DNA from 4 places in the Nocardioides sp. CCNWLW239 genome. Region 4 is predicted to be linked to each of the others. Evidence: riboswitches for the same ligand, from Rfam matches in the RefSeq annotation. Region 4 holds a riboswitch; each other region holds the start of a gene.
The links. Region 4 has a riboswitch for cobalamin ahead of WBG06_RS24515 (ABC transporter substrate-binding protein). Riboswitches for the same ligand answer to the same signal wherever they lie in the genome.
Positions count from the first base shown of each region.

Region 1: another riboswitch for cobalamin. It lies ahead of WBG06_RS23660 (ribonucleotide-diphosphate reductase subunit beta); the one in region 4 lies ahead of WBG06_RS24515 (ABC transporter substrate-binding protein).
Region 2: another riboswitch for cobalamin. It lies ahead of WBG06_RS23570 (nitrite reductase); the one in region 4 lies ahead of WBG06_RS24515 (ABC transporter substrate-binding protein).
Region 3: another riboswitch for cobalamin. It lies ahead of WBG06_RS23630 (VWA domain-containing protein); the one in region 4 lies ahead of WBG06_RS24515 (ABC transporter substrate-binding protein).

Region 1 covers NZ_JBBBNW010000008.1:25,285-30,952, forward strand. Annotated here, with positions in the region: gene WBG06_RS23645 (cobalamin biosynthesis protein) at 1-517, shown strand, start outside; gene WBG06_RS23650 ((2Fe-2S) ferredoxin domain-containing protein) at 505-864, opposite strand; gene WBG06_RS23655 (ribonucleotide reductase N-terminal alpha domain-containing protein) at 1,006-2,709, opposite strand; gene WBG06_RS23660 (ribonucleotide-diphosphate reductase subunit beta) at 2,709-3,707, opposite strand; cobalamin riboswitch at 3,832-4,049, opposite strand; gene WBG06_RS23665 (CbtB domain-containing protein) at 4,283-4,498, shown strand; gene WBG06_RS23670 (CbtA family protein) at 4,498-5,277, shown strand; gene WBG06_RS23675 ((2Fe-2S) ferredoxin domain-containing protein) at 5,302-5,668, opposite strand, start outside.
Region 2 covers NZ_JBBBNW010000008.1:3,966-9,633, reverse strand. Annotated here, with positions in the region: gene cobJ (precorrin-3B C(17)-methyltransferase) at 1-380, opposite strand, end outside; gene WBG06_RS23575 (precorrin-8X methylmutase) at 377-985, opposite strand; partial or broken gene WBG06_RS23570 (nitrite reductase) at 1,676-1,864, opposite strand; cobalamin riboswitch at 1,922-2,148, opposite strand; gene WBG06_RS23565 (zinc-dependent alcohol dehydrogenase family protein) at 2,202-3,254, shown strand; gene WBG06_RS23560 (aldehyde dehydrogenase family protein) at 3,242-4,684, opposite strand; gene WBG06_RS23555 (sulfite exporter TauE/SafE family protein) at 4,758-5,552, opposite strand; gene WBG06_RS23550 (enolase C-terminal domain-like protein) at 5,569-5,668, opposite strand, start outside.
Region 3 covers NZ_JBBBNW010000008.1:16,765-22,432, forward strand. Annotated here, with positions in the region: gene WBG06_RS23615 (hypothetical protein) at 1-1, opposite strand, end outside; gene WBG06_RS23620 (helix-turn-helix domain-containing protein) at 340-1,581, shown strand; gene cbiE (precorrin-6y C5,15-methyltransferase (decarboxylating) subunit CbiE) at 1,600-2,799, opposite strand; cobalamin riboswitch at 2,816-2,955, shown strand; gene WBG06_RS23630 (VWA domain-containing protein) at 2,981-5,062, shown strand; gene cobO (cob(I)yrinic acid a,c-diamide adenosyltransferase) at 5,062-5,668, shown strand, end outside.
Region 4 covers NZ_JBBBNW010000008.1:201,598-207,265, reverse strand. Annotated here, with positions in the region: gene WBG06_RS24535 (ABC transporter permease) at 1-483, opposite strand, end outside; gene WBG06_RS24530 (ABC transporter permease) at 480-1,523, opposite strand; gene WBG06_RS24525 (sugar ABC transporter ATP-binding protein) at 1,520-3,046, opposite strand; gene WBG06_RS24520 (NAD(P)H-dependent oxidoreductase) at 3,225-3,923, shown strand; cobalamin riboswitch at 3,953-4,139, shown strand; gene WBG06_RS24515 (ABC transporter substrate-binding protein) at 4,194-5,246, shown strand; gene WBG06_RS24510 (FecCD family ABC transporter permease) at 5,375-5,668, shown strand, end outside.

The sequences.
Region 1 (5,668 bases), 180 kb from region 4:
GGTGGAGAGCGTGGCCGAGAACACCTCCGACGCGGTGGTCGCGCCGTTGGTGTGGGGCGCGCTCGGCGGCGTACCCGGCCTGCTCGGCTACCGCGCCGCCAACACCCTCGACGCGATGGTCGGCCACCACAACGACCGCTACGAGCGCTTCGGCTGGGCGAGCGCCCGCCTCGACGACCTGCTCAACCTGCCCGGCTCGCGCCTGTCCGGCCTGCTCACCCTGGCCGCGGCGCCGTCGCGGGCGCGGCAGGCCTGGCAGGCCTGGCGCCGCGACGCCGCCGGACACCCGAGCCCGAACGCCGGCGTCGTCGAGGCGACCTTCGCCGGTGCCCTCGACATCCGCCTCGGCGGCACCAACCGCTACTACGGCGACCGGATCGAGCACCGCGCGGTGATGGGCGACGGCCGCGCCGCCAGCCCTGCGGATATCGTCAGCGCCACCACCCTGGCCCGCCGGGTCGGCATCGGCGCGGCGCTGGTCGCGGCGGGGTACGCGGTGGTCGTTCAGCGCCCTTGACGGAACGCCCGGGCCATGACCGCCGGTGGTGCCTCGGCGATGCCCGGCCCGCCGGCGCGGGTCCATTCGGCCAGCGCGCCGGCGACCCGCTCCGAGCCGGCCCGGGCGACCCAGACGGGCCGGGCCCCGCGCTGCCGCCCCTCGGGTGAGGGGCCGACGACCACGACGTCGGCGCGCTCGCAGGGGCCGAGGCAGTCGGCGACGCGTATCGTCGCCGACTCCCCGGCCGCTGCGTTGAGCGTGGTGAGCACGGCCGCATGGTCGACCCCGGGCGACTTCCGCTCGGTCCCGCAGCAGCAGCCGCGGCAGACCGTCAGCGTCGGTCGCCCGGCAGCGGCGTCGCTCATCGATCAGCCTTCACACGCCGCGCAGTCCGGGCCGTTCTCGATCGCACAGACCTCGGCGTCGCTCCAGTCGTCCCAGGTCAGGTCGTCGATGGCGTCGGTGGTCGGGGTCTCGTTCATGGTCATGCCTCTCTGTCGAACCGGTCAGTTGGTGCGGGTCTGCTTGCTGGCCTGGACGCCGGCGCGCGAGCGCAGGTAGTACAGGCTCTTGATGTTCGGGTCGAGCAGCGCCAGCTTGTGGATCTTGCTGATGTACTGCGGGGTCGCGTCGGCCTGGAAGAACAGGTTGAGCGACTGAGCCTGGTCGATGTAGACCTGCCGGTCCGAGGCCCGGGCGAGCAGGATCTCCTGGTCGATCTCGTAGCCCGTCTTGAAGACGTCCTTCTCGTGCTCGTCGAGCCAGTCGACGTGCTGGACCGAGCCGCCGTTATCGATGATGTCGGAGATGTGCGCCTGGTCGTAGACGCCACGCTCCTCCATCACCTCGACGAGGTTCTGGTTGGCCCGCGGCATCTCGCCGGCCGAGGTGGTCTGGTTCCAGACGTTGGCGACGTACGGCTCGATGCCCTGGCTGGTGCCGCCGACGATCACCGCGGTGCTCATCGTCGGCGCGATGGCCATCAGGTGGGAGTTGCGGCGACCGACGCACCACTCCGGGATGCCCGCGACCGAACCCATCCACCGCGAGGCCGCGTCGGCGCGCGAGGAGATCCGCTCGAAGATGTCCTTGTTCAGCGCCGCCGCCTTGTCCGACTCGAACGGCACCCGCTGCTTCTGCAGGTAGTCGTGGTAGCCCATGACACCCAGCCCCAGGCTGCGGGCCTTCTCGGTGTAGCGCACCGCCCGCTCCAGGCCGCGGATGGTGCGGGCCTTGCGCAGGAACGCCTCGGCGACCGCGTCGAGGAAGACGGTCGCGACGTACGCCGTGTCCTGGTCCTTCCACTCGTCGTAGGTCGACAGGTTCAGCGAGGAGAGCACGCAGGTGTAGGAGTGGTCCTCGTCGCTGAACAGGGTGATCTCCGAGCACAGGTTGGAGGCCTTGTTCTCCAGCCCGTTGGCGCGATAGGACTCGGTCTGGGCCGCGTTCACGGTGTCGACCTTCCAGATGTAGCCCTTGCCCAGCACCACCCGGATCTTCAGCACCCGCTGGTAGCGCTCCAGCGCGTCGCGGTCCCCGGCCAGCATCCGGTCGATGAACGCCTGGCTGAAGATCCAGCCGACGTTCTTGTTGGCCGGCTCGCGGAACAGCAGGTCGGCGAGCTCGTAGAAGTCCGGGTGGTCCACCGGCAGGTAGCCCGCCCAAGAGCCGCGGCGGGTGGCGCCCTGGCTGATCTGGTTGGTCATCTCCACGAAGTTGCAGAAGACCGGGACCACGCCGTTGGCCTTGCCGTTGTCGCTGAACTTCGCGCCGCGGGGTCGAACGTCACCGAGGTACGCCGAGGTGCCGAACCCGTTCTGGGAGAGGATCGCGGCCTCCTTGAGGGTCTCGTAGAAGCCCCAGACCGAGTCCTCGACGTACGACCCCTCGCACGAGACGGGAAGGCCCCGGTCGGTGCCGAGGTTGGAGAGGACCGGAGTGGACGGCGAGAGCCAGCCGTTCCAGATCGCCTCGAAGAAGGGCTCGGTCCAGGAGACGCCGTCCTCGCGGGCGTACATCTCGTCGGCCAGCTCCCCGGCCGTCCGGGCGATCGTCTCGTAGCGCTCGCGGACACTCTGGTCGGCGACCGTGTACTTGGCCTTGAACATGGCGTAGCCCGCCGTGGTCATGAACGCGGGCACGGTGCCCTCGGCCTGCAGCGCCTTGCGTTCGGCGGAGAGGGCTTCCCAGCTGCTGTTCCCTGTGGTCATCAGAACTCGAACTCCGTCTCGCCGATGTTGCGGTTGTATTCGTTGCCGGTGACCTGGAAGAAGTCGTGGAACTGGGTGCCGTTGATGCCGTTGTAGAACCACTCGGCGATGGGGTTGGCTTCGACGCCGAACAGCGGCTCCATCCGCATGCTCTCCAGCGTCATGTCGACCCGGGACCTCACGAAGGCCTCCAGGTCGGCCTGCTCGATCCCGGCGATCGGACCGTCGGCGAAGAGCATCTCGACGATCCGGGCCTCGTGGGCGTAGAGGTGCTCCGCGACGCCGCGCACGCGCGCGAAGAGGTCCCCACGCTCGGCCTCGAACTTGTCGGCCGGCACGGTCGCGGCGTACTCGTCCAGCGTTGTGTTGAACAACCAGGCACCCCCGGTGGCGTGCAGGTTCTCGTCACGGGCGGAGAAGTTGATGCCGCTGATCACGTTCTGCAGCAGGTTCTTCCCACCGGACTGGAAGTGCTTGAGGAAGGCGAAGTTGGAGTAGAGGACGCAGTTCTCCATCAGCGTGAAGACGCTCAGCGCGTAGAGCAGGTCTTCGTCGGCGATCGCATCCCACACGAACTGGATCCGTTCGGCCAGCACCGGGTCGTTCTTGTAGGAGTCGTAGAACTCCTCGGTGTCGATCATCAGGACCTTGTTGAGCTTCGCGTAGAACGGCGCGTGCATGTTCAGTTCGGCGAACGAGAAGGCGTTGGCCATCATCTGGATCTCCGGACGCTGGAACGCGTGGAAGATCCGGTCGCCCCACACCTCGCCGCCCAGGATCAGCTCGTAGATGGTGAACAGCTTCAGCGTCGTCTTTACCGCCGCCTGCTCGGCGTCGGTCATGTTGACCAGGAAGTCCTGCTTGTCGTTCTCGACCGGGATCTCCTCGGCGGTCCAGAAGATGCTGCGCTGCTTCTTGGCCAGGTCCTCGGCCATCGGATAGTCGAAGACGTACGCCGACTTCTCGGTGCGGATCGGTAGACCCTCGGTGTCGATCATGTCCGTGCCCTTCTCTGACGGGCCCCGCGGCCCGCTCGGATGTCTCGTGCATCCGTGCCAGGGCAGGAGAGGACGGCGTCGTACGCGCTCGATCCCCTGACCTTCCCTCGAGGTCGCGGACCCCACCATGAGGTGGGCACTGGCAGGTCTTCGGACTCGTGGGCGTCATCGTGCTCGGTCCTAGTGGCCGTCGCTTCCCAGGAGCCGGCTTGCTCCCAGTGCTTCGTGACGGCGGTCGTTCCCACTCACCGCTGCGGGGCAGTCCCGGACTCACACCGGGTTCCCTCTTGCCTCTCCCACCCCGATGTCGAGGAGGGAGAACCAGCTGCGGGCACCACTATATGCGGGAACTACATCAATGCAACTTCCTAGATCTAGTGTTTCGTCGGCTCTGTGGAACGGCATGGGTGCGACCGGAGCCCCGACGTGGCATGATGCCGCCAACGGACATGAGGAAGCCGGTGGGAATCCGGCACAGTCGCGCTACTGTGACATCGCCTCGCGGCGGTGGAGTCAGACCCGAGTGTCCGTCCAACCCCAACGAACAGGGACGCACGTATCCCTGAGGAGGACATATGTCGCAGCACGCTGTGGCGCCGGTTGCCGGTGCTGATCTGCCCACCATCCCGCTCCGTGAGCTCGCCCCCTGGGCGCTCTTCTTCGGTCTGCTCGGTCTGCTGGTGCTCTTCTTCATCAGCGCCGACCAGGGCGCCGTCTCGATCCCGTCCGGCACGCTCGTCCACGAGTGGGTCCACGACGGTCGCCATCTGCTCGGCTACCCCTGCCACTGATGAGCCCGCGTGCCTTTCTCGTACGCGGCCTGCTAGCTGGACTCCTCGCCGGAGTCGCCACCTTCCTGGTGGCGTACTCCGTCGGTGAGCCGCAGGTCGGTGCTGCCATCGCGCTGGAGGAGTCGGCCGGTGCCGACGGACACTCGCACTCCCATGCCGCCGAGGGTGACGAGGGTGGTGAGGAGGCCGCCGAGGTCTCCCGCACCAACCAGAGCACCTGGGGGCTGCTGACCGGCACCCTGGCGGTCGGCGTCGCCCTCGGGGGGATCCTCGGGCTGGTCGCCGCCGCCACGATGGGCCGCCTCGGGCGGCTCACCCCGGGACAGTCGACGGCGCTCGTCACCCTGATCGGGTTCGTGGCGGTCGCGCTGGTGCCGTTCCTCAAATACCCGGCGACACCGCCGGCGGTCGGAAGCGGCGACACCATCGGCGTCCGCACCGCGGTCTACTTCGCCTTCCAGGCCCTCTCGGTCGTGGCGGCGGTGGTCGTGACGTACGCCGCGGTGCGGCTGCGCGGACGGTTCGGCACCTACCTCGCCGTCGTCGGGGCGATCGCGGCCTACCTGGTCGTGATGGTCGTCGCCGGGCAGCTGTTCACGACGGTCAACGAGGTCGGCGACTTCCCGGCCGACACGCTGTGGTTCTTCCGCCGGGCCTCGCTGATCACGCTCGCCACGATGTGGGGTGTGCTCGGAGTGGCGCTGACCGGGCTGGTCATTCGTCTGTACGCGGCAGAGCGCGCTGTCGCGGAGCGCAAGGCCCTGGCCGCCAGCCTGTGAGGTCTCGACAAGCTCGACCACCGGTCACTTGAGGCGGTAGGCCTCCACGGGACGGCCGCCGTCCAGGTGATCGCGCACGATCACCCGGGCGGCGGCCGCGTCCACGTTGCCGTACCAGACGTCGTCGGGCTGCACGCTGAGCACCGGCGCCTGGTTGCACGGGAACTGGCAGCCGGTGTGGGTGATCAGCAGGTCGTCGTCGCCGAGACCGGCCTCCATCGCGCCCAGGATCACCGCCCTGGCGGTCTCCTCCGAGCCCTTCGCGGTGCAGCGCGGGCCGCGGCAGATCAGCACCTGGCGTACGTGGCCGGGGACCCGCTCCCACGCGGGCGAGGTGAGCCCGGGCTCGGTGCCGGTGATCGGGCGGGTCTCCGTGCTCGTCGGGGCGACC
Region 2 (5,668 bases), 200 kb from region 4:
TTGAAGCGGTCGTGGAGATACATCGAGGAGCCGTAGAAGAGCGGGTCGCCCTCGGCGAGCAGCACCACGTCGCGGCCGGCGTCGAGATGAGCCGAGAGCCGGACCGCGCAGGACTCGTAGAACTCGGCCATCGCGCCCACGTAGCCGCCCGGATGGGTCGTCGTGCCGGTGGTGACCGGGTAGCGCAGCTCCTCCTCGATCGCGTCCGCGGGGATCAGCGAGGAGGCGATCCGGCGGGCGTGGGACTGCTTGCGTACGCCGGCGTGGTAGGCGACGACCGGCGCCGCACCGATCAGCCGGGCGGCCTTGAGGGTGATCAGCTCGGGGTCGCCCGGGCCGATGCCGACGACGGTGAACCGTCCAGGGGTCGGGCCGGTCATTCCTGCTCCTGGGCGAGTGCGTTGAGGGCGGACGAGGTCATCGCAGATCCGCCGCGGCGACCGCGCACGGTGACGAAGGGGATGTCGATCCCGTGATCGGCGGCGAACGAGGCGAGCGCCTCCTTGGACTCGGCCGCGCCGATGAAGCCGACCGGGCAGCCGACGATCGCGGCCGGGCGTGGACCGCCGTCGAGGATCATCTCGAGCAGGTGGAACAGCGCCGTCGGGGCGTTGCCGATGGCGACCACGGCGCCGTCCAGGTAGGGCTCCCACAGCGCCAGCGCAGCGGCGGTGCGGGTCGTGCTCCACTCCCGGGCGAGCGCGGGGACCCGGTCGTCGCCGAGCATGCAGAGCACCTCGTTGTCACGCGGCAGCCGGCTGCGGGTGACCCCGGTCGCGACCATCGTGGCGTCGCACAGGATCGGCGCACCGGCCTCCAGCGCACCTCGCGCGGCCTTCACCAGATCGGGGTGGATGACCAGGTCGGAGGCGAGATCGACCTGTCCGCTGCCGTGGATCATCCGCACCGCGAGCCGCTCGGCGTCGGCCGGCACCGCGGACAGGTCGGCCTCGCGCCGGATGGTCGCGAAGGAGTCGACGTAGATCGCCGGGCCGGAGTCGATGTAGTCGTAGCGCCGGGTCGGACGCGGCTTAGGAGACGGGACGAGTACGCCGCGCCACGGCGTCACCACGACCTCGGGCGCCCGCGCGGCCAGCCTCTCGACCGCGGCCCGGTCGAGGGTCCCGTCGACGGCCGGGACGTGCTCTCCCCCGGGCACCTCGCCGAACCCGAGCTCGGCGGCCGCGCCGGGCAGCCGGTCCTCGGCCGCGACCGGCTCGGCCAGCGGGCAGTCGAGCTCGGAGACGTGCCAGGGCGCGGACGCACCGGTGCCGCGTACGTTCAAGAACTGCTCCGCGAGCGTGACCAGCCGGGGCGCCGCCTCGGCGAGCGGCACGACCGGCCCCCACACGTCGCCGATCCGGAGCTGGCCCTCGGTGGCCGACAGCGCGACCAGCCCGAGGTCGCACTCGCGCGAGACCAGGTCGCCGCGACCGTCGTCGAGCACGAAGAGGAACCGGCCCGGGAGCGCGGCCAGACGGGGCGCGGCGCACAGCAGCCGGTCCAGCGACGCGGCGACGCCGCGCAGGTCGGCGCGTCCCCCGGCGAGGCCGGTCTGCGGGGAGACCATCACGTTGCGTACGAGCTCGTGGGTCTGGGCCGGGACGAGGCCGGTCGCCTTCAGCGCGGCGAGCACCTCGGCCGGGAGGGTGCCGTCGACCGACGGCAGTCCCCGCACCTGGAGGTTGGCCCGCCCGGTGAGATGGACGAGCCCGTCGCCGTAGGTCTCGGCCACGGAGATCAGCGAGAGCAGCGAGGCGGACGAGACCGAGCCGCCGATCAGACGAAGTCTCACCAGCAGACCGTCCTCGGCCGGCCACGGTCGGCCGACTCCGGGGCACCGGTCGGTTCGGGTTCGAGGCATCCAGCCACCTGCTCCGTGGTCATGTGCCCTTCCGCGGGGCACGTGGTGACCTGGCGGCGGGCGCCGCCAGAGCCAGCAGGTCTTCGGACTCGGAATCGATCGGCGCGGGACGCCTTCCCAGAGCCGGGCTCCAGTGGCTGCCCTTCTCGCCGACATCGACTGCCGATATCGACCAGGAGAGCGTGTCCCGCCCGTCATCCTCACCGCTGCGCGTCAGTCCCGGACTCTCACCGGGTTCCCTGACCCCATCAGGCATGGAGTACGACTGGCAGGGCGAGACTACCTGGAGTCGACGACGAATCGTCAGCCAGTGCGGGCACCTGGCTACGATCGGCGCGTGCGCGCGTTGGTGATGGACGAGATCGGCGGCCCCCTCGACGTCCGGGACGTGCCCGAACCGACCGCTCCCGACGGCGGCGTGGTCGTGCGCATCCGGGCCACCGGGATCTGCCGGAGCGACTGGCACGCGTGGGTCGGCCACGACGACATCGAGCTGCCCCACGTCCCGGGCCACGAGCTGGCCGGCGTCGTCCACGCCGTCGGTGCCGGGGTTCGCGACTGGAAGGTCGGCGACCGCGTCACGGTGCCGTTCGTCGAGGGCTGCGGGCAGTGCGAGTGGTGCCGCTCGGGCAACGCCCAGGTCTGCCCCGCCCAGGAACAGCCCGGTTTCACCCACTGGGGCTCGTTCGCCGAGTACGTCGCGCTCCACGCCGCCGACACCAACCTGGTCGCGATCCCCGACGACGTCTCCGACGAGGCGGCCGCGAGCCTGGGCTGCCGGTTCGCGACCTCGTTCCGCGCCCTGACGGGACGCGCCGACGTCCGTGCGGGCGAGTGGGTCACCGTCGTGGGCGCCGGAGGCGTCGGGCTGAGCACGGTGATGATCGCCAAGGCGCTGGGCGCCTCGGTGATCGCCGTCGACCGGAACGTCGGCGCGCTCCAGGTCGCGACCGGGCTGGGTGCCGACCATGTCCTGGTCGCCGACGGCTCCGACATCCCGGCGCAGGTCCATGAGCTGACCGGTGGCGGCAGCCATGTCTCGGTCGACGCCGTCGGTAGCGAGCAGACCTGCGCGGACGCGATCTTCTCCCTCCGTCGCCTGGGTCGCCACGTACAGATCGGGCTGCTGCCTCCGGTCGAGGGTCATCCCCGCGTGCCGATGGCGCGCGTCATCGGGTGGGAGCTCGACCTGCTCGGCAGCCACGGCATGGCCGCCGCCGACTACCCCCGGATGATGGACCTGATCGCGTCGGGCGCGCTGCGCCCCCAGGACCTGGTCGAGCGGGTCATCTCCCTCGAGGAGGCCGGGTCGCTGCTACCGACCTTCGACACGGCCCCGCTCGCGGGGATGACCCTCATCGACCCTGCGCGGAGTCGTCAGAACGGGTAGCGCTCGATCTCCGACTGGATCGTGACCCACTGGATGTCGCAGAAGGTGTCCAGGTTGGCCGAGGTGCCGAAGTGACCGCCCACGCCGGAGGCCTTGGCGCCGCCGAAGGGAGCGACGGCCTCGTCGTCGACGGTCTGGTCGTTGATGTGCACCGCCCCTGAGGTGATCCGGTCGGCGAACTCGAAGGCCTTGAACGGGTTGGCGGTGAGCAGCGAGACCGAGAGACCGTATTCGGAGGAGTTGATGATCTCGATCGCCTCCTCGACGCTGTCGTAGCCCACGACCGGGGCGACCGGGCCGAAGATCTCCTGGCTGAAGGCCGGGCTGTCCAGAGGTACGTCGGCCAGGACCGTCGGACGGTAGAAGAGCCCGTCGTGGGTGCCGCCGGCGAGCAGCTTCGCGCCCGCCGCGACCGTGTCCTCCACGATGGCGTGCACGTTCTCGAGCTGCCGCTGGTCGATGATCGGGCCCAGCGCGTTGGCCGGGTCGGTCGGGTCGCCGACCGGGATGGCCTCGGCCTTGGCGGCCAGCTTGGCGGCGTACTCCTCCACCTTGTCCTTGGGGACCAGGTGACGGCCGGTGGTCATGCAGATCTGGCCCTGGTGGAGGAAGGATCCCCAGGCACCGGCGGAGGCGGCCGCGTCGATGTCCGCGTCGGGCAGCACCAGCAGCGCGTTGTTGCCGCCGAGCTCGAGGTGGACCTTCTTCAGCAGCGGCCCGGCGGCCTCACCGATCTTGCGGCCGGCGGCGGTGGAACCGGTGAAGGAGATGCAGGGCACGTCGGGGTGGGCGACCAGCGCGGCCCCGACCTCGGCGCCGGCCGGGAGCACGTGCAGCAGCCCCTCGGGCAGCCCCGCCTCGGCGAGGATCTCGGCGAGCACGAGACCGCCGGAGATCGACGTACGCGGGTCCGGCTTGAGCACGACGGCGTTGCCGAGCGCCAGCGCCGGAGCCACCGAGCGCATCGAGAGGATCGCCGGGAAGTTGAACGGGCTGATCACGCCGACGACACCGACCGGGACGTGCCGGCCGATCGAGACCCGCGGCTTCATGCTGCGCAGCATCTGGCCGTACGGCTGGGCCGCGAGCGCCGCGGCAGCGCTCAGCTCGGAGGTCACCAGCATCGCCTCGAAGCCGGCCTTGCCCTGGCCCGAACCGGCCTCCGGCACCAGCCAGCGGGTCAGCCGGTCGGGCTCGGCCTCGAGGATGGCGGCCGCCTTGGTCATCACCGCGGCGCGCTCGGTGTAGGGCAGCGCGGCCCAGGCGCGCTGCGCCTGCTTGGCGGCCGCGACTGCCTTGTCGAGGTCGGCGACGTCCGCCTGCCCGATCGTCGCGATGGTCTCCCCGGTCGCGGGGGCCGTCACGGGCATGGTCCCGGCACCGCCGGGCACGAAGGCGCCGTCGAAGATCTTCTCGTCCCAGATGCTCATGACGCCCGAGGCTATGACCGGCACCACACGGTGACCAGAGCAGGATTCCGTCCAGCGGAAGGCAGCTCTTGATCTAGTGGAGGGCCAGGTGAAACGCGAGGCCGAGGCCGGCGAGACCGACCAACCAGCGCAGCGGACGCTCGGGAGCGACCCGGACGATCGCGGGACCCAGGAAGCCGCCGAGCACCGCGCCCAGCCCGAGGGCGACGGCCGCAGGCCAGTCGACGGGGGCGAAGAAGACGTACGCGATCGCGGCGGTGCCGTTGGCGACGCCGGTGGCGACGTTCTTGACCGCGTTGGTGATCGCGATGGCCTCGGCGCGCTCCAGCACGAGCACGGCCAGCGCGATGATGCCGACTCCCGCGCCGAAGTAGCCGCCGTAGATGCCGAGCACGAAGACGATCACGCCCCAGCCGAACCCGCGCGCCAACGTACGCCGGGCTGTGCTGTCTGGTGGTCGAGCCTCCCGCGGCGCTCGCGCGGCCGCGCGAGCGGCGGCCCAACCGCGGATCCGGTCGCGGAGCAGCAGCAGGACCGCACCGGCGCCGACGAGCCACGGCACGACCGCCTCGAACGCCTCGGCGGGCGTGGTGAGCAGCAGCGCGGCGCCGACCGCTCCGCCGAGGAAGGAGGCGAGGCCCAGCCAGGCGAGCCTCCTGCCCTGCCCGCGGAGCTCTCGGCGCGAGCCGGCGATGGTGCCGCCGGTGACGCCGAACATCGCCACCGTGTTGGTGACGTTGGCGACGACCGGCGGCAGGCCCGCTGCCAGCAGGGAGGGATAGCTGATCAGCGAGGCCAGCCCGGCCACCGAGCCGGTGAGCCCGGCGCCGACACCGGCGAGCAGGAGCCAGGCGAGCTCGGCGTTCACCGGGTCGACAGCGCGGTCAACGGACCAGGCACGGGCGCTTGGGGTCGAACGTCCAGCCGCCCACCAGGTACTGCATCGCGACGCCGTCGTCACGCACGCCGAGGCCGTGCTCGAGG
Region 3 (5,668 bases), 180 kb from region 4:
CGTGTTCCCCTTACGGTGTGGAGGGGTGATCGAGCCGGGTAGGAGATCGACCACAACTGCGATGACGGCACCTATTCAGGGGGTCGCGACGGGCGGCTGGCTACCGTGGCGACATCGAAAGTCGCCAGATCCGCCAAAAATTGTCAGATCGGTGACAATTTCGCCTCAAGGACGAAATTTTGTGATGCGCGTTACAAGTTTTCGTGGTTCTTGGTCCTCATCCGCCGAAGCCTCTGGACGCGGCGTTCGGCGCACCCCTTGACTTCGGGGTGAAGTCGTCCTTCGCGCGGCTCCCCAGGTCGCGGCACAGCGAAGGGCGGATACGGAGGAGAGCGCTGCGTGGCTTCGACGACACGACCGATCACGAATACGTTCCCGGGCCCGATCCCCAGAAGGCCCCGCACGACACTACGGATCCACCTGTCCCCACCCCCCGACGCCGTCGCCCGCGAGATCGGGATGGCCTGTCGGCCGCGGGCCAAGGAGCTCTCGCGCCGCATCGCCCGGCGCATCTGCGGCGAGGTGGCCGCGTTCAGCGACCCACGGCTGCGCGACATCATCGCGGAGGCGCTGAACGAGGCGGTCGCACTGTTCATCGATGCCATGGCGGGAGCACCCGTGCGGGGCACCACCGTCGCCCACCTCTACCAACGCCTGGGCAGCCTGGAGGGCCGGGCCGGTCACAACCTCGATGCGATGCGGGCCGCCCACCAGATCGCGACCTTGGAGTCCTGGCGGGAGATGTCGACGCTGGCCGACGAGCTGGACCTTCCCCGGGCAGCGGTGAGCTACCTCACCGAGGCACTCCTGGACTATCAGCACCAGCTGCTCGAGCACGCGATGCGCGGGTTCACCGAGCCCGTGCCGCAGGCCGACCCCCGGCTGGCGCTCTTCGCCGCGCTCGTCGGAGCCCAGGCCGACAGTGACCTACCCGTTCTGGCCGGTCGCGCCGGCTGGAAGACCACCGACAAGGTGGCGGTGGCCGTGGCTCCGGGCGGCCCGGTGACCGCCGACCTCGCCGCGCCCACGGCGCACCTGCTCACCGGTCCGAGCGAGGGGGCGATCGTCATGATCGGGCCGTCGCCCGAGCTGCACCGCCGGGCCGAGGCCGTCGTCGCTGCGACGAGCCGTCCGGTCGCGGTCACCTGGGAGGTGAGTCTCGCCGAGACGCACCACGCCGTACGGTGGGGTCATCGCGCCCTCGCCCTGGTGGCCGATCAGGTCCTGCAGCCGTCCTCGGACGGCATCGTGTGGTGTGCCGCCCACCAGTCGGATCTGTGTCTGTATGCCGACCCGACCCTGCGCCGTGTCGCTGACGAGCACCTGCTGGCACCGCTCATGACAGTGACCCTGAAACGCCGCCTCGCGCTCGCCGAGACCATGCAGGTCTGGCTGGGCACCCGCCCGAGCGCCCCGGTCGTCGCCGGGCAGCTGGAGATCCACGAGCAGACCGTGCGCCACCGCCTCCGACAGATCAAGAGTCTCTTCGGGGGCCGCCTCGAGGACCCGTCGGAGACCGTCGGGCTGATGGCCGCCCTCGAGTCGACGGTCCCGCGCTGGCGGCGCCAGTTCCTCGGCTGACCTCGCCGGCCTCGGTTTCTACGTACGCAAGGCCCACTGCACCACCGTTCGCTGCGGAGCCCAGCCACGGAAGGTGCCGATCGCGTCGACGGACTCCACCGAGATCCGGGTCAGCTCACCACCCCGTTCGGCGTGCTGTCTCGCCAGGAGCTGCTCGGTCTCCAGGGTGACGCCGTGGACGATGATCCGGCCTCCGGGTCGCAGCGCCGCGAGGCAGGCGTCGAGCACACCGGGCCGGGTCGCGCCACCGCCGATGAAGATCGCGTCGGGGCCGGCGAGACCGGCCAGTGCATCAGGGGCGCGGCCCTCGACGACGCACAGCCCGGGGACGCCCAGGCGAGCCGCGTTGCGGGCGATCCGGGCCGCCCGCTCGGTGTTGGCCTCGATCGCGGTCGTGGTGCACGTCGGGTGCGCCCGCATCCACTCGATCCCCACCGACCCGGCGCCTGCGCCGACGTCCCAGAGGTGCTGCTCCGGGGCCGGGGCGAGGCGTGCCAGCGCCGAGGCCCGCAGGTCGCGCTTGGTCAGCTGGCCGTCGTGCTCGAAGACGTCGTCGGGCAGCCCCGCGACCCAGCCACCGAGGGGCGTGCCGACGCACTCGATGGCCACGATGTTGAGGCGCGGTGACTCCCCGACCCAGGTGGAGGCGGTCGCGGTCTGCGCACTCTCCGCCTCTGCTCCCAGGTCACCCAGGACGGTCATCGGCGAGGCGCCGAATCCTGCTGTGACCAGGAGCTTCGCGATGCGGCCGGGGGTGGATCCGTCGGAGGAGAGCGCCAGGATCCGGCGGCCGGGGGCGAGCTCGCGGGCCACGAGCGCGACGTCGCGGCCGACGAGGCTGACCACCGCGCACGTCTCGGCCGGCCAGCCCATCCGGGCGCGGGCGAGGGCGACGGAGGAGACGGCGGGCTCGATGCGTACGTTCTCCGGACCGAGCAGCTCGATCAGGGTCGTGCCGATGCCGGAGACGAGCGGGTCGCCGGAGGCCAGCGCGACCACGCCGCCGAGGTCGCCGGAGCCGCCGAGGTCGTCGAGCAGGGCAGGTAGGCCGTCGCGGAGCGGAGAGGGCCAGGGCTCACGGCGCTGGCCGGGGACGTCCGGGACCAGGTCGAGATGGCGCTTGCCGCCGAGGATGACCGAGGCCTCCCGGACCAGCAGCTGGTGACGTACGGGAATCTCGTCCCAACCTCCGGCACCGATGCCCACCACGACGATCATGGGGCCAGACGCTACAGTGACCGCACAGGCGCGAGGTGCCCCGACTGGGGAGAATCTGGGAAGCCGGTGAGAATCCGGCACAGGCCCGCTGCGGTGAGCCGAGCCCCCACGGGGGACTCGGTAAGTCCGAAGACCGGCCCCGCGCCCAACCAATCAACGCGATAGGGAGCGGGAGCCTCTCATGCCGGTGCACTACCCATTTTCTGCCGTCCTCGGCTGCCAGGCCGACTCGGCCACAGGACTCGACGACATGGGCCTCGCGCTCGTGCTCACCACGATCTCCCCGGAGATCGGCGGGGTCCTCGTCCGTGGTGAGAAGGGGACAGCGAAGTCGACGGCCGTACGCGGCCTGGCGGCCGTGCTGCCCTCGATCTCGGTCTACGCGGGGGATCGGTTCTCGATCGACCCCGCCGACCCGTCCGCGGAGTCGCCGGACGGTCCGTTCGGGTCCTCTGCCGCGGTGGAGAGCCGGCCGGTGCGGCTGGTCGAGCTCCCGGTCGGGGCCACCGAGGACCGGGTCGTCGGCTCGCTCCACCTGGAGAGCGCGCTCTCGCGGGGTGCCGTCGAGTTCGAGCCGGGTCTGCTGGCTCGGGCCCACCGCGGGCTGCTCTACGTGGACGAGGTCAACCTGCTCCACGACCACCTCGTCGACCTGCTGCTCGACGCTGCCGCGATGGGCCGGGTCTCGATCGAGCGCGACGGCGTCTCGGTCTCCCACGCCGCCCGCTTCGTCCTGATCGGCACCATGAACCCCGAGGAGGGCGAGCTGCGTCCGCAGCTGCTGGACCGCTTCGGACTCACCGTCGAGGTCGCGGCGCCGCGGGATCCGTCGTTGCGGGCCGAGGTCGTACGTCGCCGGATGGCCTTCGACCTCGACGCCGATGCCTTCGTCGAGCGTTTCGGCGCGGACGACCGGGCGCTGACCGCCCGGATCGCCGCCGCACGTGAGCTCGTCGGGAAGGTCCGGCTCACCGAGCCCGGGCTGCTCAAGATCGCCGAGGTCTGCGCGGCGTTCGAGGTCGACGGGCTGCGCGCCGACATCGTCACCGCCCGCACCGCGGTCGCACACGCCGCCTGGGCCGGGCGCTCGGAGGTCACCCGTGCCGACATCCGCCGGGCTGCGCTGCTCGCCCTGCCGCACCGGCGTCGGCGCAACCCGTTCGACGCTCCGGGGATCGACGAGGACCTGCTCGACCGGATCCTCGGGGACGAGGAGCTGCCGCCGGAGCCGCCGGAGGGTGGGCCGGACGGTCGGCCGGAGGACGGGTCCGACCCGGCTCCGCCCAACGAGGACGGTTCTACAGATGCCGAACCTCCGTCGGTCGATCCCGGCGAGCGCCAGCGAGATGGTGGCGAGCCCGAGGCAGCCGACGCTGTGGACGACCAGCCTCAGGCCCCGCCCACGCCCTCCGCTCCCGCAGGGGAGTCCGTCACCGCGGCCGCACCGGCCTACCGCCCCCGCCTGCTGACCGTCACCGGTCTCGGCACCGGCCGCACCGGCGGGCGGAGCAAGGCGATCGGTAGCACCGGCCGCCGGATCGGGGCGCGGGAGAGCGGCCGAGGGTCGCTGCACCTCGTCGAGACGCTCAAGGCGGCGGCGGGGAAGCAGGGCGCCCGGGGACGTACGTCCGGACGGGTCGAGCTGCGGGCCGAGGACCTGCGCACCGCGGTCCGCGAAGGACGCGAGGCCAACCTGGTGCTCTTCTGCGTGGACGCGTCCGGGTCGATGGCGGCGCGCAAACGGATGGCGCAGGTGAAGGCGGCGGTGCTCTCGCTGCTGCTCGATGCCTACCGGCGCCGCGACAAGGTCGGGATGATCACCTTCCGCGGCGAAGGTGCCGAGCTGGTGCTGCCGCCGACCGGGTCGGTCGACCTCGCCGCAGCGCGTCTCGACGAGGTGCCCGCCGGGGGACGCACGCCGCTGGCCGAAGGTCTCCTCGAAGCCGCCCGGGTGCTGCAACGCGAGCGGCTGCGCGACCCCGACCTACGACCGCTGCTGGTGGTCGTCACCGATGGTCGTGCGAACGCCAAGAAGGACGGGAAGGACGCGGTGCGGCGCTCGCAGCAGGCCGCAGCGTACGTCGCCGGTCTGGGTGTCACCACCGTCGTCATCGACTCCGAGAGCGGGCCGATGCGGCTCGGGCTGGCCCGTCAGCTGGCCGCGCACCTCGGCGCCGAGCACGTGCCGGTCGCCGAGGTGAGTGCGGAAGCGCTGACCTCCGCGGTGCAGGGCTACACCCACAGCGGGAAGGGAGCGGCCTGATGCCGAAGGGACAGCCGCTCAACGTACCCGACGACGGGCTCACCACCCGCCAGCGCCGCAACCGACCGCTGATCATGGTCCACACCGGGCCCGGCAAGGGGAAGTCGACCGCCGCCTTCGGGCTCGCGCTGCGCGGGTGGAACCAGGGCTGGCGGATCGGGGTCTTCCAGTTCGTGAAGTCGGCCAAGTGGCGCATCGGCGAGCAGACGGTGTTGGAGCGGCTCGGTGCGCTGCACGAGGAGACCGGCGAGGGCGGTCCGGTCGACTGGCACAAGATGGGCTCGGGCTGGTCCTGGTCGCGCAAGCAGGGCGACGCCGAGGACCACGCCGCGGCTGCCGCCGAGGGATGGGCCGAGATCAAGCGCTGCTTGGCCGCGGAGACGTATGACCTGCTCGTCCTCGACGAGTTCACCTACCCGATCAAATGGGGCTGGGTCTCGGCTGAGGAGGTGGCGTCGGTGCTCGCCGCGCGGCCCGGGCGCCAGCACGTGGTGATCACCGGTCGTGACGCTGCGCCCGAGCTGATCGAGGTCGCCGACCTGGTCACCGAGATGACCAAGATCAAGCACCCGATGGACGCCGGCCAGAAGGGCCAGCGGGGCATCG
Region 4 (5,668 bases):
GATCGCGGTGGTGCCGAGCGCGCCGACCGCGATGCCGCGGAAGAGCGCCATCGTGCCGATCGTGACCGCCAGCGACGGCAGCCCGTAGCGCGTGACCAAGACGCCGTTGAACGCTCCGGCGACCGCGCACGCGAGCAGCGCGAGCACCATCGCAGCGACCATCGGCACGCCCTCGCGGTGCAGCACCCCGAACAGGACGCTGGAGAGCCCCACGACGCTCGCCACCGAGAGGTCGATCTCGCCGGTGATGATGATCAGCGTCATCGGCAGCGCGATCAGCAGGATCGGCGTGATGTCCAGGACCAGGAAGTAGACCGTGATCGGGTCGGAGAAGTTGAGGATCGCGATCGAGGCGTACGTCCACACCACCACGAGCAGGGCGACAATCGCCGCGTCCCTGGTCATCAGGGTGCGTTGCCACCACGGCTTGGCGTGTGCTGCGTACGTCCGGGCCGGTGCCTTCTCGGAGAGCAGAGCACTCATGAATCTTCCCTCTCTGCGAGGAGCTTGTCGTGCTGGCGGCGGGCGAAGTAGCGGTCCAGGACGATCGCGCCGATGATCAGCGCACCGACGACGGCCTGCTGCCAGAAGTCGGGGATGCCCAGGACCGGGAGCGCCCGGTTGATGGTGGTGAGGAGGTAGGCCCCCAGGGCCGCCCCGAGGACGGTTCCGCTGCCGCCGAAGATGGCCACGCCACCGACGACGGCTGCGCCGACGGCCTCGAGCTCGATGCCCTGGCCGACTCCGGAGCTGATGGTGCCGTAACGGGAGACGTACAGGATCCCGGCGAGTCCAGCGAGCGCGCCCGAGGTCGCGAACGCCTGCAGGACCCGGCGCTTGTCCCGCAGCCCGTAGAGAGTGGCCGCGTCGGGGTCGGAGCCGATCGCGTAGAACTCGCGGCCGACCCGGGTGGAGCGCATCAGGTAGATCGCGACGGCGAGCAGCGCGAACGAGATCCAGGCGAGGTTCGGGATGAACAGGAAGGATCCGGTGCCGAAGTCGAGCAGCCCGGGCGGGATGTCGGAGGCGTTGATCCGGTCGCTGCCGGCCCACTCGAGCATGATGCCGCGGTAGATGTAGAGCGTGCCGAGGGTGATGACCAGCGCCGGCACCTTGGCGAAGGCGACCAGCACCCCGTTGACCAGCCCGAGCAGGGCGCCCGCGGCAACGGCGATCAGGACGACGACGAGCACCGGAAGCCCGGTGTCGAGGAAGAGCCGGCCGGAAAGGTACGCCGTCAGCCCGAGCGTCGAGCCGACGCTGAGGTCGACGTTGCGGGTGACGATCACCATCGCCTGGCCGATGGCCAGGCAGACGAGGATCGCGGGGGTCAGGGTGAGATCGCGCCAACCGTCCGTGCTGAACAGGAAGTTGGGGTTCACCGCCGTGGTCACCACCAGCAGCGCGATGAAGGCGACGGCGATGCCGGTCTCACGCTGCTTGAGGAGCCAGGTCAGCCGGCTGGTGGCTCGGTGGCGTGGCTGCGGCGCGGCCGGGGCGGGCGCGTCGAGCGTGGTGGTCATGATGCCTCGCTGACGTTCAGAGTGGTGGAGTGGTGGGCCGTCGCCGCGCGCATGACGGCCTCAGGGGTCGCGTCCTCGCGGCTCAGCTCGGCCGTCTGGTGGCCCTCGCTGAGGACGATCACCCGGTCGGCCATCCCGAGCACCTCAGGGAGCTCGGAGGAGATCATCAGGATCGCGAGACCCTCCTGTGCCAGGGTCGAGAGCAGCCGGTGGACCTCGGACTTGGTGCCGACGTCGATGCCTCGGGTGGGCTCGTCGATGATCAGCACCTTGGGCCGGGTCGAGAGCCACTTGGCCAGGACGACCTTCTGCTGGTTGCCGCCCGAGAGGGTGCCCGCCAGGGTGTCGAGCGTCGCGGCCTTGACCTCGAGCCGGGCTGCCCAGTCGGCGGCCGAGCGGTTCTCGATGCCGGTGCTGATCAGGCCGGTGCGTGCCAGCCGGCGGCTGGTCGGCAGGGTGATGTTGCGTGAGATCGGTGCGTCCAGGACGAGACCGTGCTGGCGACGGTCCTCGGGCACGAATGCCAGACCCATCTCGATCGCCCGTCTCGGGTCACCCGGCGGGACCGGCTGCCCGTCGAGGGTGACCTCGCCGCTCTCGTAGGGGTCGACCCCGAAGATCGCTTGCGCGACCTCGCTGCGTCCGGCGCCGACGAGGCCGGCCAAGCCGACGATCTCGCCCTCATGGACGGTGAGGCTGATGTCGTGGAACAGGCCGGTGCGGGTGAGACCCCTGACCTCGAGCAACGGCTTGCCGACGGTCGCCTCGAGCTTCGGGTAGAGGTCGGAGACCTCTCGTCCGACCAGGCGCTGGACGATCTCGTCCTCGGTGACCTCGGAGATGGGGTCGGTGGAGATGTAGGCGCCGTCACGCATCACCGTGATCGTGTCGCACAGCGCGAACACCTCGTCGAAGCGGTGCGAGATGAAGACGACGGCGCAGCCCTGGTCGCGCAGCGTGCGCGCCACGGCCATCAGCCGGTCGACCTCGTTGCCGGACAGGGCCGCGGTCGGCTCGTCCATGATCAGGACCTTGGCGTCGAGAGAGAGCGCCTTGGCGATCTCGATCAGCTGCTGGTCGGCGATCGAGAGGCCCTCGGTCGGGCGGTCGGGCTCGATCGGCACGCCGAGCCTGGCGAACAGCTCGACGACCTCGGTGCGCATCGCGGCGCGGTCGATCCGGCCCCAGCGGTTGGTCGGCTGGCGTCCCATGAAGATGTTCTCGGTGACCGAGAGATCGGGGAAGAGGGTCGGCTCCTGGTAGATGACCGCGACGCCGGCCTGCTTGGCGTCGGCGGTGTTGCGGAAGTCGACCTGCTCCCCGGCGAGCAGGTAGTCGCCCGAGTCGCGGCGGTAGAGCCCGGCGACGATCTTGACCAGGGTCGACTTCCCGGCCCCGTTCTCCCCCACGAGCGCGTGGATGGAACCGGCCTCGACCCGGAGACTTCCGGACCGGAGGGCGCGTACGGGGCCGAAGGACTTGGCCACGTCCCGCAGCTCCAGTGCGGCGGGTGTGTCCAGCATGGGCAGCTCCTCGAATTGAAAGGTTTCAAGCCTGGTTTACGCTAGTGATGGCAATCACATACGTCAACACTCTTCGGCCGCTAATTTGAGCGAGGTTCGGACTTTGTCGTCAGAACGGGTCGAGGCCCACGGGCCTCCAGGTGGGAATCGGACCGCGCCAGACCGCGTTCAGAGACCCATGCACGCACTCTGGGTATGGGCACATCCGAACGCGTCGTCGCTCAACGGGCGGCTGCAGGAGATCGGCCGGAACGCTCTCGTCGCGGGCGGTTGGACCGTCGATGAGATCGACCTCTATCGAGAAGGTTTCAATCCCCTTCTGGTGGAACGGGGCGAGGCAGACGTACGCCACCACCAGGACCGCCTGCGGGAGGCCGATCTACTGGTCGTGCAGTTCCCGCTGTGGTGGTACTCGGTGCCGGCGATCCTCAAGGGCTGGATCGACCGGGTCTTCGAGTCGGGGTTCGCCTTCGACGTACCGGATCCGGAGACCGGCAAGCCGCTCAAGTACGGCAAGGGCGGCCTGGTCGGCAAACGCGCCCTGACCGTCGTCACCGCCGGGGACCGGGCCGCGACCCTCGGCCCACGCGGGATCAGCGGTCACATCGAGGACGTGCTGTGGCCGCTGCTGCACGGCACCTTCTGGTACACCGGCATGGACGCGCTGCGCCCGCACCTGATCACCGACGCCGACACCGTGGACCCCGAGGCCATGGCGCGGATCGAGGCCGATCTGCGCGTACGTCTCGAAGGCGTGATGACCGAACCGCGGATCGCCTATCGACCGATGGTCGACGAGCAGTACGACCACACGATCAGGCTCCACGACTCGGTCGCGCCCGGGCAGGACGGGCTCAGCGCTCACCGCGAGCGCTGAGGGCGTTCGCACGGGCGCGTGGGCGCGCCTGCTACGGTCGTCGGGCCAGCCGCTCGGGACGTAGTCCCGGCACGGGAACCCGGTGAGAGTCCGGGACTGACGCGCAGCGGTGTGGGTGACGGACGGGACACTGTGCCACTGGGCTCTCGGGCCTGGGAAGGCGTCTCGCGCCGGTCGATCCCGAGTCCGAAGACCTGCTGGCCCTGCAGCAGACCGCTGCCGGTCAGCACGGGCGACGCGCACCAGCCCGCGACCCGCCCGAGGACCGACGTGCACCTGTCCCGCCCCACCCGAACGACCCTGGCCCGATCGATCGCCGCGACCACCGTCCTGGTGCTCGGCTCCGCGTCGACCGGCTGCGCCGCGGACCAGCCCGCCGACGCGCAGCAGGCCGCCGCTGACACCGCCGGGTTCCCGCTCACACTGACCAACTGCGGCCGGGAGATCACGCTCGAGGCACCGCCCGAGCGGGCGGTCTCGCTCAACCAGGGCTCCACCGAGATCCTGCTCTCGCTCGGTCTCGCCGAGCGGATGGCCGGCACCGCGGTGTGGACCGACCCGGTGCTCGACGAGCTCGCCGCGGACAACGAGCGGGTTCCCCGGCTCGCCGACAACTGGCCTTCCTACGAGCGCGTCCTGCAGGCCGAGCCGGACTTCGTCACCGCCTCCTTCATCAGCACCCTGGGCGACGGCGGGGTGACCACACCCGAGGACCTGGAGAAGCTCGGCGTCGGCTCCTACCTCTCCCCCGCCGAGTGCCTCAAGGACAACGAGGGCGACGACGACGGCACCCGCGTCGACGCCCTCGAGATCGAGACGATCTACCAGGAGATCACCGAGCTCGCGAGGATCTTCGGGGTCCCCGAGCGCGGCGAGAAGCTGGTCGCCGACCTGAGCCAGCGGCTGGAGACCGCCCGGGCGAAGGCGCCTGCGCGCGAGGTGAGCGCGATGTACTGGTTCGCCAGCTCCGAGTCGCCCTACCTGGCCGGCTGCTGCGGCGGCCCCGGGATCATCAGCCGCGCCCTCGGCATGGAGAACGTCTTCGACGACACCACCGACGAGTGGCCGCAGATCAACTGGGAGACCGTCGCCGAACGCAACCCCGACGTCATCGTGCTGGGCGACCTGACCCGCAAGAACCAGACCGCCGAGACGGCGCGCGCCAAGATCGAGTACCTGAAGAGCAACCCGGTCACCGCCAAGATGGACGCGGTCCGCAACGACCGCTTCGTGACCGTCTCCGGCGCTGAGCTCAACCCTTCGATCCGCACCGTCTACGCGGTCGAGAACGTCGCCTCGCAGCTCGCCGACCTCGGCCTATGAGATCGAGCCGTCACCCCTGCCTGCCGAGGCGTCACCCCGGTCGGCCGACATGGCACGTACGTGACGCCTCGGCCGACCTGCCTGACGCCTCGGCCGACGTACGTGACGCCTCGGCTATCAGGAGACGCGTGCTGCTGGCCCTGGCTCCGCTGGTGGTGCTGGCCTCGGTCGCCGGCGCGATCACCGTCGGCCCCTCCGACCTCAGCATCGCCGACGTCTACGGGGTCGTGGCCGACCGCGCCGGGCTGGGTTCCTCCGACCTCACCCTGCTCCAGCAGAGCATCGTGTGGGACCTGCGGCTGCCACGTACGCTGCTGGCGGGGATCTGCGGTGCCGGCCTCGCCATCTGCGGGGTGATCCTGCAGTCGCTGCTGCGCAACCCGCTCGCCGACCCGTTCGTGCTCGGCATCTCCTCGGGCGCC